DNA from 4 places in the Priestia sp. TGN 0903 genome. Region 1 is predicted to be linked to each of the others. Evidence: riboswitches for the same ligand, from Rfam matches in the RefSeq annotation. Region 1 holds a riboswitch; each other region holds the start of a gene.
What was found. Region 1 has a riboswitch for cyclic di-AMP ahead of ACRPLY_RS07835 (dicarboxylate/amino acid:cation symporter). Riboswitches for the same ligand answer to the same signal wherever they lie in the genome.
Positions count from the first base shown of each region.

Region 1 (4,174 bases):
TCACATAGTTTCTTAGCTAAGGCTTCCGTCGGATCGCTTGTAAACTGCGACCGATATACAAACGCAACTTTCTGTGCCTGATCCGTCATCGCATCAATAATTTCTTTTACGCCGTGTCCGATACTTGCTGTAACTGCCCCTGACGAAGCATCTATGTACTTTTTTCCATCTTGGTCGTACAAATAAATTCCTTTTCCATATGAAATAACTGGGTAGTCGTCGTCGAGCAGCGGCTTTATCACATGGGTCTTATTCATTTCCGCACTCTCCTTTCAAACACATACTCTTATTAAACTGTATGCTGAAAAGAAGAGTTTCTTGCCAATAAAAAAAGCCCTAGCATATAGCTAGAGCTTTTACATTTATTAAGCCGATTGCGTTACAGATTTATCGATACGCTTTGCTTCTGACTCAGCCACAATAACGGCACACGCAGCGTCTCCCGTAATATTTACAGATGTACGAAGCATATCAAGCAAGCGATCAATCCCGATAATCAATCCGATACCTGCTACAGGCAGGCCAACCGAACTCAATACCATCGCTAGCATAATGAGACCAACTCCCGGCACGCCTGCTGTACCAATACTAGCAAGCACCGCTGTTAATACAACCGTCACAAGAGCACCCAGCGACAGGTCAACGCCGTATACTTGCGCAATAAAAATAGTCGCGACACCTTGCATAATTGCTGTTCCATCCATGTTAATGGTAGCACCTAACGGCTGAACAAAACTGCTGATGGACTCCGGGACACGAAGATTTTTTTGAGCCACATTCATTGAAATCGGAAGCGTTGCACTACTGCTTGATGTACTGAATCCAACTGTCATCGCAGGAGCAAAACCTTTAAAAAATTCAATAGGGTTACGTCTGGCCATAAGAGCGACTGACCCCCCATATGTTACAATCGAATGGATGAACAGTGCGAGCACGACTACAATCATGTAAAGCCCCATCGCTTTAATTGCCTGCCAGCCTTGACTTCCAACCGCTGTTGCAAGAAGCCCAAATGTTCCGTAAGGAGCAAACTTCATCACTAGATTTACAAGGTACATCATCAATTCATTGCCTTGCTCGAGTAAATTATAAAGCCCTTTGGTTTTACTTCCAAGCATCGTAATACCAAAACCGATAAAGATAGAGAAAACGATAAGTTGAAGCATATTCCCTTCAGCCATCGCTTGGATTGGATTGACTGGAATCATATTTAAGAATGTCTCTCCAACCGGCGGTGCTTTTTCAGCTTCAAAAGAAGCGTTTTTTGTATCAAAAGATCCAAATGTTCCTGGTTTAATAACAAACGCTAATAATAAACCAATTACAATAGCAACGGTTGTTGTCACTAGGAAGTACGAAACTGTTTTTGCCCCGATTCTTCCCAGTTTTTTAGGATCTCCTAAACCTGCTACGCCTAACGTGATAGAGAAAAACACAATTGGTACAACAAGCATTTTAATTAAGCTTAAGAAAATTTGCCCAAGCGGCGTAAACAAGTACTTGTCCAGCGGAGCAAAAGCACTTGGAGCAAAAGCATTAATCAACACTCCTACAACAGCACCAGCAATTAGCGCGATAATGATCTTTGTCGATAGCTTCATAGATTTACCTCCCATAAATAAATTATATTAGAATGATTCTAACTACTATACTTATTTTACCATGCATTGAGGGTGATAACACTCAAAATATACAATATATTAAAAATTTTCAGATTAATAGTTTAGGAATATTTTTAGCTATACAAAAAACCATGAGAATATCATGGTTTCATAGACCTGTTATTCCCTCACTGAATGCTTACGGAGTTAGCTGTCGGATTCGGGTACGTGAGTTACCCTACTTGATTCATTCAAGATTCACCCCAAGTACATTACGCACAAATATGGGTCCTCCGTTCTCTTATAAAACAAAAGAGATTAAGCAAATAATTTTCTTTAATATTTTTGCATGATAATAATTGTTACTTTAATTAAAATTCATTTTATGTATTCCTGTCAAGTTTTTATTCAAAAATAATGCATGATTTTATCGTAAAAAGTTGAGAATTGTTATATTTTAAAATATTTACACCATATTTCAATAAACCAAAAACACCTATTTAACAAGACTTACAATCTAATGAATAAAAAATTAATTCAAAAAATAGTTTATAAAGTGAACTTTCTTCTCATTAATATCATTCATAAATATGTATAATTATTCTAATATCCATGTACTTTACTGCTTCCATAAATATTTTACTTATCAAAAAAATAACTCTTTCCAACTGTTGATTTTATCCTTGTACTGCTTGATATACACTCCCTAAAATTTCACTGACTTTATTGATGCGAAGAAATCGACATTATCAATTCCCCTTATTCTACTTAATTCTGCTCAAGATAGAAGTATAGATTTCCTACTATCTTTTAAAAAAGGAGCGGGTAATTATCGTATAAAACTATCGGAGTTGGAGCGGTACAAGTTCTTTACTTTTTACTTATTCCCTCTCGTTATTTAACCCATAAAAAAAAGAGGCCGTGACGGCCTCTTTTTTTATACAGTAACAGGTTCAGAACTTGCTTTACGATTCTTTAATTTTTCAACAATGTCACGCGCTACCCACACACCACACGCACTTGCCTGCGCGAGTCCTCGCGTAATACCAGCTCCGTCTCCTCCCACGTATAAACCGGAAATTTCAGTTTCAAACTTATCGTTTAACTTCGGACGGGCGGAGTAAAATTTCGCTTCCACACCGTAAAACAGCGTATGTTCAGATGCTAACCCAGGCGTTACATGATCCAGTGCTTCTGTCATTTCAATTAAGCTTTTCATTGTATTGTATGGAAGCACTAAACCCAAATCACCAGGGACAGCTTCTTTTAACGTTGGTTCTAAAAAGCCTTCTTTAATTCGATTCGCTGTTGAACGGCGCCCCTTTAAAATATCTCCATACTTTTGAACAACTAAGCCTCCGTTTGACAGCATATTAGCTAATCTTGATACTTCGTGCGCATATTCGTTCGGCTGATCAAATGGATCCGAAAATTTATGAGAAACAAGCAGCGCAAAGTTCGTATTTTGACTTCCAAGCTTCGGATCTTTGTATGCGTGTCCATTTGCTAACATAATCCCTGAATGATTCTCTACTACCACATGCCCTGAAGGATTGCTGCAGAACGTTCTGACTCTTGTACCTACAGACGTATTGTAAATAAATTTCCCTTCGTACAAGTGCTTGTTGATTTCTTCCATAACAACGTTAGATGTTTCTACTCGAACACCGATGTCTACTTGATTGTTAATCATTTTCAAACGGCGTTTTTTTAGTAAGTCGCTCATCCACTTCGAGCCGTCTCGACCTGGTGAAACCACGACTTTATCAGCCGTAATTCTGTCACCATTCTTCAATTCAATACCGCGCACGATATGCTGACCATCTTCTTTTTCTGTTATTAAATCGGCTACTTCCGTTTTATACTGCATATCAATTTTTTCTTTTAAGTATTCATAAATGCTTTTTAAAATTTCTAAATTTTGCTCTGTTCCTAAATGACGCACTTGGGCACGCAATAGCTTTAATCCTGCTGCGTATCCGCGTTTTTCAATTTCACGAACTTTATCAGTTAACGGATCCGTAATCGTATCGGTTGCTCCGTGTTTTAAATTAATTTCATCCACGTATTTAATTAAATCTACCACCTGTGATTCAGACAGATAATCCGTCATCCAGCCTCCAAATTCACTGGTGATATTAAACTTCCCATCTGAATATGCGCCGGCTCCACCGAAACCATTTGTGATAGAACAAGCAGGCAAACAGCCAGCAAACTCTTTTCTGCCAACTGCAGGGGGACATTTTTCAATTTTTTTCTGAAGAATCGGACAATTACGTCGATAGATATCGTGTCCTTTATCGATTAATAAAATAGTTGCTTCCGGTAATTTTAACGTTAGCTCATAGCAAGTAAAAATTCCAGCGGGTCCTGCCCCTACCACAATAACATCATATTTTGAGTTCATTGTACATTCTCCCATCATCTTTTTTCTTTGGGTAAAAGATAAAAGTTATTGACCGAATTTTCTTTTTTTATTATCATTCGGTTATTTTCTAGCCATTTGATAATATATCAAAAACAAACCCTTTAGTCAACAATATACACGAACATTAAAATAAAAAAATAAAAAA
Region 1 is NZ_JBOZGL010000002.1:288,390-292,563, reverse strand. Features, by position in the region: gene ACRPLY_RS07840 (aspartate aminotransferase family protein) at 1-257, opposite strand, end outside; gene ACRPLY_RS07835 (dicarboxylate/amino acid:cation symporter) at 366-1,601, opposite strand; cyclic di-AMP (ydaO/yuaA leader) riboswitch at 1,782-1,936, opposite strand; gene ACRPLY_RS07830 (NAD(P)/FAD-dependent oxidoreductase) at 2,539-4,008, opposite strand.

Region 2 (4,174 bases), on a different contig from region 1:
ATTAAATCCTGTGCTTACTGTACTTTCTCCGAAAAGGTCCGGAACAACGGCTAAAAAAAGCGTAATTATAAACCCGATTTCTACTACGAACATGATAGGGTTTTTTATCATCGTTCTTGGGCTGAGCTTGATAAACGCCTGCTTTACTGATTGAATAAAAATCGATGAAGCTTGTTTATCTACAGAACCTTGAATATGACTGTTGCGATCCAATTCAATATTATTTGCAAAATTCCGTTTATTCATTATGATCCTCCGCTTTCTTGATTACAGTGTTAAATACTCAGCAACCGGCCCAAGCACAAGCACTGGGAAAAACGTAAGTGCTCCTACAATAACGGTAGTTCCAATTAAAATGCCGCTAAATAAAGACGTATCCGTTTTAAATGTTCCAGGTGTTTCGGGAACAAGCTGCTTAGATGCTAGTGAGCTCGATACCGCCAGCATTGTAATTAGTCCGAAGTAGCGTCCAATATACATAACAATTCCCGTAGAAATGTTCCAAAACGGCGTTGCGTCACCGAGTCCTTCAAAACCGGACCCATTGTTTGCTGCTGACGACGTAAATTCATACAGTGCCTGACTTAACCCGTGAAAGCCTGGATTTGATATACCTTCCATTCCTAAATGAGTGGTAAGTGCTACAGCTGTTCCTCCTAAAATTAGCAGCGGCTGCAGGATAAGCGTCACGGCGATTAGTTTCATTTCTTTTCCTTCAATTTTTTTACCTACGTATTCTGGTGTTCTTCCAACCATTAAACCTGATAAAAATACGGCGATGATGACGTACATCATGACATTCATAAATCCTGCTCCGACACCGCCAAATACGGTATTTAACATCATATTTCCAAGCGTTAACAACCCGGTAAGAGGCGTCAGGGTATCGTGCATCGCGTTCACCGCGCCTGTTTCACTTGCTGTCGTCACGATGGCGTACAGCGTTGACATACCGACACCAAACCGGACTTCTTTCCCTTCCATATAACCGCTCGCTTCATTTAGATGAAAAGCATCAAGTCTAGGGTTACCGCCCCACTCTGTTACAAACGCTGTGCTTAAGATAACGATAAACAGCATACTCATCGATACAAACAAGATGCGACCTTGTTTACGCTGTCCGATCATTTTTCCGTATGTGAAAGGAAGTGCGGTTGGTAATAAAAGCATAAGGACAATCTGTAACACATTGCTCCACGCATTGGGATTTTCAAATGGATGGGCTGAGTTGACACCAAAAAATCCCCCTCCGTTGTTGCCTAGCTCTTTGATTGAAAGAAAAGAAGCAACTGGTCCCCTTGCAATTTGCTGTGTTGCCCCTTCTAATGTATGGGCAGTCACCGTTCCGCTTAACGTTTGAGGGACACCTAAAAACGTAAATAAAATACCTGTTATAAAAGCAATAGGAAGTAAAATACGCGTAATTGATTTTACAAAATCAACAAAAAAGTTTCCCATTTCTTTCCCTGCTAGCCCGCGAATAAAAGCGATTGCTACTGCAAGTGCTGTTGCTGGTGCAGCAAACATCATAAATACAATGGCGGCCATCTGTGAGAAATAGGACAAACCTGACTCACCGCTGTAGTGCTGCAAGTTCGTATTTGTCATAAAACTAATGGCTGTGTTAAAAGCAAGGGCCGGATCCATTCCTTTTATGTGGCTTGGGTTTAGCGGCAGTACCCCTTGGAATCGGAAGATAAGGTACACCACAAAAATCATAAACGTATTCGCCAACACGAGAGCCAATGCATATTGCTTCCACGTTTGATTAAGCCCTTTAATTCCTGCTGCTTTAAACATCACTGTTTCTATCTTTCCTATCAAGCTAGTGTTTTTATCGTTTGAAAATACATTCGCTATATAAATACCTACGGGCTTTGCAATAAGCGCTACAAAAATAAGCAGCAGCGCAACTGATAGTAGAAAAATCCCCACGTTTTATTCCTCCGCTTATTAAAATTGTTCTGGATTTAACAGTACATATACTAAATAAATTAAAACGGTAATTGAAATACCTAACAAAATGAACGACATGTTCACTTCTCCTCTCTGTCGTCTACTACATGAGACGACCAGCGAATAATTCCGTACATAGCAGTCGCTAATAAGGCAAGCGTTCCAAGCATCATCATATCCAAGTTGCTTCCTCCTAACTGTTTCCTGACAAAAATGATAGCTTCTAAGTTTAGTGACGGTTTCTTTTCATAAAGCATCAGGTCCAAAAAAGCTAACCGCGAGACGTGATGCTATTTTTTTCCACTAAAAAACCGCAGAAGAGAGTTCTCTTCCGCGGTTTAATGCACGACAAATAAGCCGTGATTGACACGAATTTTTTACTCCCAAAACGCTTACGGAGTTAGCTGTCGGATTCGGGTTATGGAAGTAACCCTACTCAGTTAAGAGATTCACCCCTAGTACATACGTACAAAATATTGGGTCCCCCGCTCATAATTGATTAAGCGTATATTTGTTATTTAATTTTTAGACTTAATGATGACTTTTACTGCTGCGTTTAAAACTTTGATTAGCCAACGTAGACAAATAGCGGTTTGCTAGATCAAAAGATTGCTGGTCGCACATTGCCCGATATTCAATCATTTGAATCATTTGCTTAGATAAATGCATCTGGACGCTCCTTTCACCTATATTTTGAAAGGAGCGTACTATCCGCTGTTATAGAAAACGACCACGATTACACCATCCTCTCTCTTAACGCTTACGAAGTTAGCTGACGGGTTCGGGTCAAGAAAGTAACCCTACTCAGTTAAGAGATTCACCCCTAATAATTGGGTCCTCCGCTCTTTCCCTCTCTTTCAGGAAAGACTCAGCGTTTCACTGTGGAACGTTTCATGAGAGTAATCTTACTCCTGTTAAAATTTACTGTCAACAACATTTTTTGAAATTTTAAAAGCTTTATTTTTCTATATTTATTCATTATTTTAAAATAATAATTTCAGAAGAAAAAAAGCGTTCTTATCGAGGAGATAAGAACGCTTTTTTTAGCTCATTTTCTCAATTTCATTTACAAGAATTGAAATAGCATCCGTTTTTGTTGCTTCACGCATTGTACGCTTCATTGTACTTGCCTGCTGCTGAAGCTCACTTACTTCACGTAAAAACAATTCTTTTGTTAACTGTTCTTCTTCTACAACCATACAGTAGCCTTTTTTCTTAAAAGATTGTGCATTTAAAATTTGATCTCCGCGACTCTGTGCTTTTGATAAAGGAATAATCATCATCGGTTTATGAAGAGCTAAAAACTCAAAAATGGCATTGGATCCACCGCGTGTAATCACATAATCAGTTGCCGCTAGAACATCAGGAAGCTGTTCGTTTACGTATTCTAACTGACGGTATCCTGACTCTTTTTCAAGGCTTGTATCAATATTGCCTTTTCCGCAAAGGTGTACAACTTGGAATTTCTTTTGCAGTTCAGGCAAAGACTCTCGAACGATTTCATTAATACGGCGTGCTCCTAAACTTCCGCCCATAATCGTTAAAATGGGGCGCTTATCATAAAAGCGTAGCCAGCTTTCCCCGTTCGCTGCGCTTCCGCTAAATAGCTCTTTTCGAATAGGTGAACCAACAACCTGCACTTTTTCTTTTGGAAAGTAGTTTGCGGCTTCATCAAAAGAAGTAAAAATTTTAGTGGCAAATTTCTGCGCAATTTTATTTGCCAGTCCCGGTGTTAAATCACTTTCATGAATGAACACGGGAATGTTTAAAGATTTAGCAGCCATTACCACAGGAACTGTGACGAAACCGCCTTTTGAAAAAACAAGAGAAGGCTTTAGTTTTTTCAGCACGCGACGTGCATCGCCAACCCCTTTTGCTACTCGAAATACATCTTTTACATTTTCCATATCTACATATCGACGCAGCTTCCCGCTTGAAATCGCATGATATGGAACGTTTAATTTTGTAATTAATTCTTTCTCAATACCATTGTGAGAACCGACATAATGGATATCCCATTTTTCACTGTCTAATTCTTTCATGATGGCAATGTTTGGCGTTACGTGCCCCGCTGTTCCGCCTCCGGTAAAAACGATAACTTGCTTACTCATTTTTTCTTCCTCTCTTTGCATCACTTAATCGATCTGTTTTGACATCAATTTTTATCTAATCTTTTTAGCATGCAATCTGACATGTAAAACGATGGTTTTATTATAGC
Region 2 is NZ_JBOZGL010000003.1:352,692-356,865, reverse strand. Features, by position in the region: gene kdpB (potassium-transporting ATPase subunit KdpB) at 1-246, opposite strand, end outside; gene kdpA (potassium-transporting ATPase subunit KdpA) at 268-1,929, opposite strand; gene ACRPLY_RS12805 (potassium-transporting ATPase subunit F) at 1,954-2,034, opposite strand; cyclic di-AMP (ydaO/yuaA leader) riboswitch at 2,332-2,472, opposite strand; gene ACRPLY_RS12800 (hypothetical protein) at 2,488-2,625, opposite strand; cyclic di-AMP (ydaO/yuaA leader) riboswitch at 2,698-2,840, opposite strand; gene ACRPLY_RS12795 (undecaprenyldiphospho-muramoylpentapeptide beta-N-acetylglucosaminyltransferase) at 3,000-4,067, opposite strand.
Region 2: linked by a shared signal. The riboswitch ahead of ACRPLY_RS12805 (potassium-transporting ATPase subunit F) and the one ahead of ACRPLY_RS07835 (dicarboxylate/amino acid:cation symporter) in region 1 are both predicted to bind cyclic di-AMP.

Region 3 (4,174 bases), on a different contig from region 1:
GTGATGACAACTTGTAGCTTATATTTCGTTTCTTCTGTTAAGAAAGACTTAATTTTATTTTTAATAGCAGGCAGCTCAAGGCTGATAAATACAAGCGCTACTAAATAAATAAGAAACTCTAGTAGAAACCCAGGAACAGTTGCGGCAAAGCTAATGATGATTTCTACCGTACTTTTTAATAGAGAATCTAATGAATTTACGGTTTTTTCAAGCGTGCGCTCGATAGAAGAAATCACTTCCGTAGGAAGAGCGTTTGAATAGTACTTCCACTTAATAATAGTTGGATAAATTGCGGTTTCATAGATTTCTTTTACAAAGGAAGGCGCTATTTTTGAAAGAGCTACCACTTGCGTAACGATTGTCCGAACAATAAAAAATCCAATAAGTATGAGCGAAACAACATATAAAATGAAGGTCATAAGCACTGCGTAGACTCTCTTCATTTTAAAAGATTGATGTAATTTTTGAACAATACCCTCAAGTGCTAATGCTGTTAATAAAGCAAACACAATCGGTAAACTGTAAGGGATTAACAAACATACGATTACTATCGAGGCGATGACCCATATTCGCTTTTTCCACATACTCTACTATCCCCCAACTAGCTAAGCTATCTCTATATTTACTGATAAAGAAAGGAACCAGTGACTGCTTTATGTAAGAATAAAATTTGGATATTTTTATACCTGATGTTACATATTATAGGGTCAATTCCCATAATAATAAAGGAATTATTATGAAAAAAGCTACTTATTCTAATTTTTTGAATAGAATAAGTAGCTTTTAAATTTATAAATTAGCCGGCTCTCATGACCTCTGTACCTTTTTTAGGGTCAAATTTGCCTTCAGATTTAGACATTACAATTGCTGCTAGTGTGTTTCCTACTAAGTTAACAACCGTACGTGCCATATCCATGATTCTGTCTACTCCCGCAATGAAGGCTAATCCTTCTGCCGGAACGCCGATTGTTCCAAGAGTAGCTAGTAATACAACAAATGATGTTCCTGGCACCGCAGCCATTCCTTTAGATGTAACCATCAATACAAGAATGAGCGTCAGCTGTTGAACGATTGTTAAATCAATACCATACACTTGCGCTAAGAATAACGCTGCAATGGCTTGATAAAGAACAGAACCATCTAGGTTAAAGGTATAACCAATTGGTACAACAAACGATACGATAGCTTTTGGACAGCCCATCTTTTCAAGCTTTTCCATAATACGCGGAAGAACTGTCTCAGAACTAGATGTACTGTATGCTAACAACAGTTCATCTTTCATATAGCGGAATAAGTGGAAAATGTTAATTCCTGCCCATTTCGCAATTCCTCCTAATACAACAAGTAGGAAGAAAATTAACGCTAAGTAAACTAAGATAACAAGCTTTCCTAATGAAAGGAGTGACTCTAAACCGAATTTCGAAACTGTTACACCAATTAAAGCAAATACTCCAATCGGAGCCACTTTCATTACTAGGTTTACCACGTGAAACATTGCGTGAGAAACGCCGTCAAAGAATTGAACAACAGGCTTTCCTCTTTCTCCAATTGCCGCTACTCCAAGTGCGAACAATACTGTAAAGAAGATAATTGCTAGCATGTCCCCTTCAACAATTGACTGGAAAAAGTTTGTCGGAACAATGTGTAAGAACGTTTCAGCCACTGACTTTCCTTCTTGCTGTTCGGATGTTTCAACGTATTGTGAAATATCACTCTTCTGTGCTGAATGAATGTCTACACCTTGTCCAGGATGAAAAATATTAGCAACCAATACACCGATTATAATTGCAAAAGTCGTAATAATTTCAAAATAGAGAATGGTTTTAACGCCGAGCTTTCCGACCTGTTTACCGCTTCCTGCTCCTGCAACTCCAACGACTAAGCTTGAGATAACAATTGGAATAACAATCATCTTAATTAATCTTAAAAATAGGTCTCCTAGCGGCTGTAGGTATGTTACTACACGCGGATCGTTAAACCAAATTACTCCTACAAGAACACCGAGGATTAAACCGGTAAAAATCTGCGTAGCCAAACCAAAACGAATTTTTTTCATAGATGTACCTCCCCAAAGATGTATGACATTTGTATATACTTTTCTGAAAAAACAAAAAAAGACTATTCTTAAGAAAGAACAGCCTTTTACTTACGCTATTTTGGGCTCTTTCTCTCAATAAAGCAAACGAGGTTAACTGTCGGATTCGGAATTGAGAGTTTCCTACCTTTTGTAAGGATTCACCCCAAGGCAGCTTTACTGCCGATAATGATTCCCCCGCTCTATACGATTAAGCTTATTATTCAATTTTTATAAAATTAAAACGATCTATACGTTGTCATACGTTTTTTACAGTCAATAAAACTAAACAGAAGTCTTACTTTTACTTAACTTTATACTGCACAAATATTAATTTACTATTTTTCGACACGTTTTGTCAATACCCATGTTTATAAAACGCTTTCAAAAGACAATAATATATATTTATGCAAAAAAGCTATTGCAATGTTGCAATAGCTTTTTCTTGCTTTTTAAGTCTTTATCAGAAGTTTAAATGGCTATAAAATACGCTTATTTATTTTATAAAAATACAAAATATAGAATAGCCGCTAAGACAATTCGATAAATGGCAAACGGAACTAATTTAATGCGGTTGATTAATTTTAAGAAAAAGCGAATCGATATAAGCGCAAAAATAAAGGCGCTGATAAAACCAGCAATAAAAAACGGTAGTGCATCTGATGTGAAATACTGCCAGTTTTTAACCAATGAAAGTCCACTTGCTCCTGCCATAATTGGCACTGCCATAATAAATGTAAAATCTGCGGCTGCCTTATGGCTCATTCCAAGAAGAACCCCTCCTGAAATCGTTGAGCCTGAACGAGAAAAACCTGGCCAAAGAGCAATACATTGAAACAGTCCTATACCTAGTGCTTGTCCATAAGACATTTGGTCCACCGTCTCTACACGCGGACGTTTAGGTCCAAACAAATCTGCTAGAATCATTAATACAGCTCCGACCACTAAGCCAATTAGCACCGTATTTAAAGAAAACAAATGTTCATCAATGTAATCATCAAACAAAAGTCCTAACACTCCTGCGGGTAACAAACCAACAATTACCTGCATTAAATTTAAGCGATTTGTCGGTCCAATTGCAGCAGCTGGTTTTTTTCCCAATCCTAATAAATTAATAAAACGATCTTTAAAAATAACAACTACTGCTAAGATCGACCCTAGCTGAATAACAATCTTAAATGTATTAGCTACTGGAGATGAAAATAATTCTTTTGAATTTAACCACAGGTCATCCACAATAATCATATGCCCAGTTGACGAAACAGGAGCAAACTCTGTTAAACCTTCTACAATCCCTAAAATGATTGCTACAATAATTTCCCACATAAAGCTATGTACCTTGCCTTTCTTTCAAATTAATAAACTTATCGCTTCGTTTTACATGCTCAACTATTTTCCTATTTTGACACTTGCTTTTTTATCATAATTGTTAAAACTATGAAATACAATGTGTATTTGCAAAAAGATAAGAATCTTTAATAATTTGTAATAAAAAGCTTACATGCTACAACCAAAAAACACGATATCAGCTTTTATTTATTTTAAAAAGCAGTCACTATGTTCAGTATAAATTCTGGTCCCTTAGCTAAAAATGAATCATCTAGACTATTTTTCTTTAGTGTGAAAAAATGACTAAATCATTATGTTTTTTCCATCCCCCTTTACTGTCATCTATCATTTTAATCCAATAGGGCTGACTTATACGACATATCCCCCAAGTAATTTGAAACTTTTTTCTCTCTTTTCTCGTATATAGTAGTATCTTTTTTAGGAGGCTTTTTACTATGAATGGAAATGTACGTACAATGAAATGGGTCACTGCTGGGTATGAAGCCTTGCTGGGAATTCCTTTAATTGGCGCGGGGATTGTTATGGGCTTTAGCTATACTCCTCTTTTTATTGGATTTATTCTTCATGCTATCACACTCATTTTAGCTAATAGACGAGGGTTATCTGCTTATGGAAACATACTAGGGCTTGTTACCTCACTGGTTGCTTGGATTCCATTTTTGGGATTTATCATGCATATTATTACAGCTATTGTGATTGCAATCGATGCTGCTAGACAACGCTAATTGTCTAGCTTTTTTTATTTAAGGG
Region 3 is NZ_JBOZGL010000015.1:18,450-22,623, forward strand. Features, by position in the region: gene ytvI (sporulation integral membrane protein YtvI) at 1-584, opposite strand, end outside; gene ACRPLY_RS25400 (cation:dicarboxylate symporter family transporter) at 797-2,056, opposite strand; cyclic di-AMP (ydaO/yuaA leader) riboswitch at 2,163-2,302, opposite strand; gene ACRPLY_RS25405 (undecaprenyl-diphosphate phosphatase) at 2,576-3,400, opposite strand; gene ACRPLY_RS25410 (hypothetical protein) at 3,859-4,149, shown strand.
Region 3: linked by a shared signal. The riboswitch ahead of ACRPLY_RS25400 (cation:dicarboxylate symporter family transporter) and the one ahead of ACRPLY_RS07835 (dicarboxylate/amino acid:cation symporter) in region 1 are both predicted to bind cyclic di-AMP.

Region 4 (4,174 bases), 150 kb from region 1:
TCGAAGGCGATTTTTCTATCCTAGCATTATATCTTCGTTTGGATAGCGAACGGCTTCACGCTTTTGCTTAGATAATGAAAACGCAAGCGTTAATGGCCCCACTTTTCCTAAAAACATGATAAAGATAATAATCACGCGTCCAAAGTACGAAAGTTCAGGAGTCGCTCCCATCGATAAACCTACTGTTCCAAACGCAGAAACAACTTCAAACATAATTTTTACAAACGGCAGGTTTTCCGAAATATTTAACAGGAAGATGGCCCCAAACACAAACATAATCGAAATCATCGTAATGGCTAGTGCCTTAAACACATGAAGAGGAAGAAGCCGTCTCTTTAACAGCACAATATCTTCCCTGCTTCGTAAAAATGCCCATACAGAAAAGACAATCACCACAAACGTTGTTAGTTTAATACCTCCTCCTGTTGACGCACTTCCTGCACCTATGAACATTAACATAACCATTAAAAATATAGTGGAATCATGTAGACTTCCTATATCGATACTATTAAAACCTGCTGTGCGTGTTGTTACCGCTTGAAAATAAGACGCCCACACTTTGTCTCCTAATGACAAACTTCCAAGTGTATGTGAATTGCCGTACTCTAAGAAAAAAATAAAAAGCATGGCAATCACGTTAATGGCAAACGTGCTGATAATCATAATTTTTGAATGCAGCGTTAGTTTTTTATACGATTTTTTTACCCACATATCAGCAAGAACGGTAAATCCTAACCCACCAATAATAAACAAAAAGGAAATCGTTATGTTAATAACGGGATCTCCTACATACTGAACTAAGCTGTCAGATAATAGTCCGAACCCTGCGTTATTAAAAGCTGAAATTGAATGAAACAAGCTAAAGAATAGCCCCTTAGACCATCCGAATTCCGGAACCCAGCGTATCGCTAAAAAGATAAGTGCAACAAACTCAATTAAAAATGAAAAGATAAACAGCCTTTTAACTAGCAGGACAACTCCGCCGACGCTCGTTTGATTTAATGCCTGCTGAACGAGCATACGCTCTTTAAATCCAATTTTTTTACCTAGCATCATAAAAATCAGCACGGCAAATGACATAATGCCAAGACCGCCTATTTGAATTAACAGCATAATAATCGTTTGACCGATGACGGTAAAACGCGTACCTGTATCTACGACGGCTAAGCCGGTCACTGTCATAGCGGAAGTAGATGTAAAAAGGGCGTCTACCCACCGGATTGGCTCAGTAGTAGAAAAAGGCATCATTAATAAAAGAGCACCAATAATAATTCCTCCGCCAAAAATGGAGACAAGCAGCTGCGGCGGCGTAAGCCTAACAATTTTTTTTTTCATAAGTTAAACTCCTTCTTCTTCAAAACGGTTTAAATCGCGATTATGTCCGATAACAATCAGCATATCTCCTTGTTCAATTGTTTCATGCGCCGTAGGCGAAATCACCATTTCCCCGTCTTTTCGCTGAAAACCGATAATATTACAGCCGTACTTTGCACGAATATTTAAATCAAACAGCGTTTTATTATGAAGTTTCTTAGAAGCGACAATTTCAACAATACTATAGTCTTTAGACAGTTCAATATAGTCAATAATTTTTTCTGACACCACGTGATGAGCAATCCGCTTCGCAATATCGCGCTCAGGATGAATGACTTTGTCCGCTCCTATTTTCTCCAGCACTTTTTGATGATACATATTCACCGCTTTTACCCATACTTGCTTAACGCCCATATCTTTTAAAAGCATCGTTGCAAGCACGCTTGCTTCAATATCGTCTCCAAACGAAATAAGAGCATGATCAACGTTACGAATGCCTAGCCCTTTTAAGCTAGCTTCATCAATTGCGTTCGCTTGCACGACATATGTAGCTGAGTTGCTATATTTCTTTACTACCTCCTGATTGCGGTCAATAGCGAGCACATCCACATCCAAATTAGCAAACTCTTCAACCAAACTGCCTCCAAAACGACCTAATCCCAATACAGCAAACTGTTTTTTCATAATGTATTTATTCCTTTCTTCAACTGCTGTGTGTTCTCTTAGCTTATACTTTTTCTAAAAAATTACATGTTTTTCTTAAAAAAAGCGCAAAAAAACACAGGAAGGCTCCTGTGTTTTTTCACACTCTTCCCCCTCAAAACGCTTGCGAAGTTAGCTGTCGGGTTCGGGTTTTAAGAGTAACCCTACCTTTTTAAGGATTCACCCCGGAGCACAATATGTGCGTAAATAATGGGTCCTCCGCTCCGTAATGGATTAAGCGATTTTTATTCAAATGTCTATGATCTATTTTTTAGAATAATCGATTCGATTCATGATACGTTTCACTTCACGAAAGCTATCTTACTCCTGTGGATTTTGTCTGTCAAGATATTTTTAGGGAAGACATCACTTGCGCTGCAAACTGCAAAAATCATATAAATCTAAACTGACAATCAGTTTGTGAAATTGATCAAACAAATTAATAACGGCCAAAAGCTCTAATAGCTGCGTATCACTGTAAAATTTCTTTAATTGATCCATATCAGCATCCGTCAAATCCCTTGGACGCACTCGGTATACATCTATAAATCGAAACAGCAGTCGATCTTTTTCTTCCAGCTCTTTTTCTCTTAACACTTTTTGATTAAGCGTCTTATCGCCTACATATGACATGCTCATACACGTCTCACAGCCGTTAACACCTGCTAGATAAAGCCTGATTTTTTCCTTAGTCTCTCTTTTTACTATATCACTGTTCCAAAGCTTGTCGTATAGCTCATCATACAACCTTTTTACATCTGGAATTAAATTCAGTGCTTTTTCAAAATTTGTTCCCTCTTCGTTTGTTAACAAAACTCTTGCCATTTTTTACTCACTCCTTTTTAATTATTATAGTAAGAAAAATGGAGATTTCAGATAACAAATAAAACATATTATCTGCTGTTACTAATCAAATGAAACATTAATATGAAAGAAGGTTTTCAATTGAAAATTGATGAAATTGATTTATCGATTTTGCAGGCACTGCAGCAAAACAGCCGTCTTTCCTTAAGAGAGCTAGGAAAACAAATTAACCTGTCTCCTCCTTCAGTGGCAGAGCGAGTAAGACAGCTAGAGAGCTTTGGTATTATAAAAGGATATACAATCGATATTGATTATGAAAAGCTGCAGTTGCCCGTCTCGTGTTTTATTGAAGTAACCATGAAAAACGGAGAGCACGAGCGTTTTAAAAGATTTATTTCTCAGTATCCCTATGCTTTATTCTGTGAACGCATCGCCGGACAGGCTTGCTTCATTACAAAGCTTCAGCTTCCTCACCTGCACGTACTCGAGCAATTTATTAACGAAATTACACCTTATGCCAAAACGATTTCACACATCGCCCTTTCTCACGTGGAGATGTCTTCTGCATTATTGAGTCATTTAAAAGATGAAAAGTGATTGAAACATACGTTCACCGTACTAACGAAAAGATCCGAACGATTCATCGTTCGGATCTTCTTTCCACTAAACTACTTCTGTCCTAGCCTCTTTTATTCGTCCAAAAGCATAAAAAATAACCCTCCAAAGCTGGAGGGTATAAATTTTCCGAATAATGAAAGTTTTACAACTTCATTCTATCAGGTACCGACATTTCTGTCTACTTAAAAATGTAAAAGAGCTCTCTATTAATAGAAAGCTCTTTTACCTGCTTGTTTTTTGAAAACAATCAATCTATATAAAAGGGAACTACCTAAGGTTAAAAGTCACGTGAAACCTTGGCAGTTGATCCTGGATATACCGGTTGATATGATTCAAAACAAGTTCTTTCATCATTTCTTCTTTGACTTCTGATTCCGTTTTTTTATCTTTTTGTTTTAAAATAAGAATATAATAGACTTTACCCATTTTAATGGGCTTACTACACTCTCCAATGTGCTGTTTTTTTAAAACATCTATAAAAGAGGGAGATAGATTCGAAAGCTTTAGATTATCATCATTCTCTATTTTGCTGATGGTCTGGACATCAGCATATTTTTTTTGAACGTCTTGAAGCGATGTTCCTTTTTGCAGCTCAGCCGCAACGGTCTCAGCATCATGTAAAGTTGTAAAAGTTAGCTGCGAAAAAGATACGCGCGTTACATCATTCTCAATACGTGTATAGTAAGCGTCTAGTTCATCAGACGTAATTTGTTTACGGAAATATTCTTCTAATTTA
Region 4 is NZ_JBOZGL010000002.1:436,954-441,127, reverse strand. Features, by position in the region: gene ACRPLY_RS08645 (TrkH family potassium uptake protein) at 16-1,335, opposite strand; gene ACRPLY_RS08640 (potassium channel family protein) at 1,339-1,998, opposite strand; cyclic di-AMP (ydaO/yuaA leader) riboswitch at 2,123-2,267, opposite strand; gene ACRPLY_RS08635 (carboxymuconolactone decarboxylase family protein) at 2,383-2,841, opposite strand; gene ACRPLY_RS08630 (Lrp/AsnC family transcriptional regulator) at 2,962-3,417, shown strand; gene ACRPLY_RS08625 (peptidyl-prolyl cis-trans isomerase) at 3,706-4,174, opposite strand, start outside.
Region 4: linked by a shared signal. The riboswitch ahead of ACRPLY_RS08640 (potassium channel family protein) and the one ahead of ACRPLY_RS07835 (dicarboxylate/amino acid:cation symporter) in region 1 are both predicted to bind cyclic di-AMP.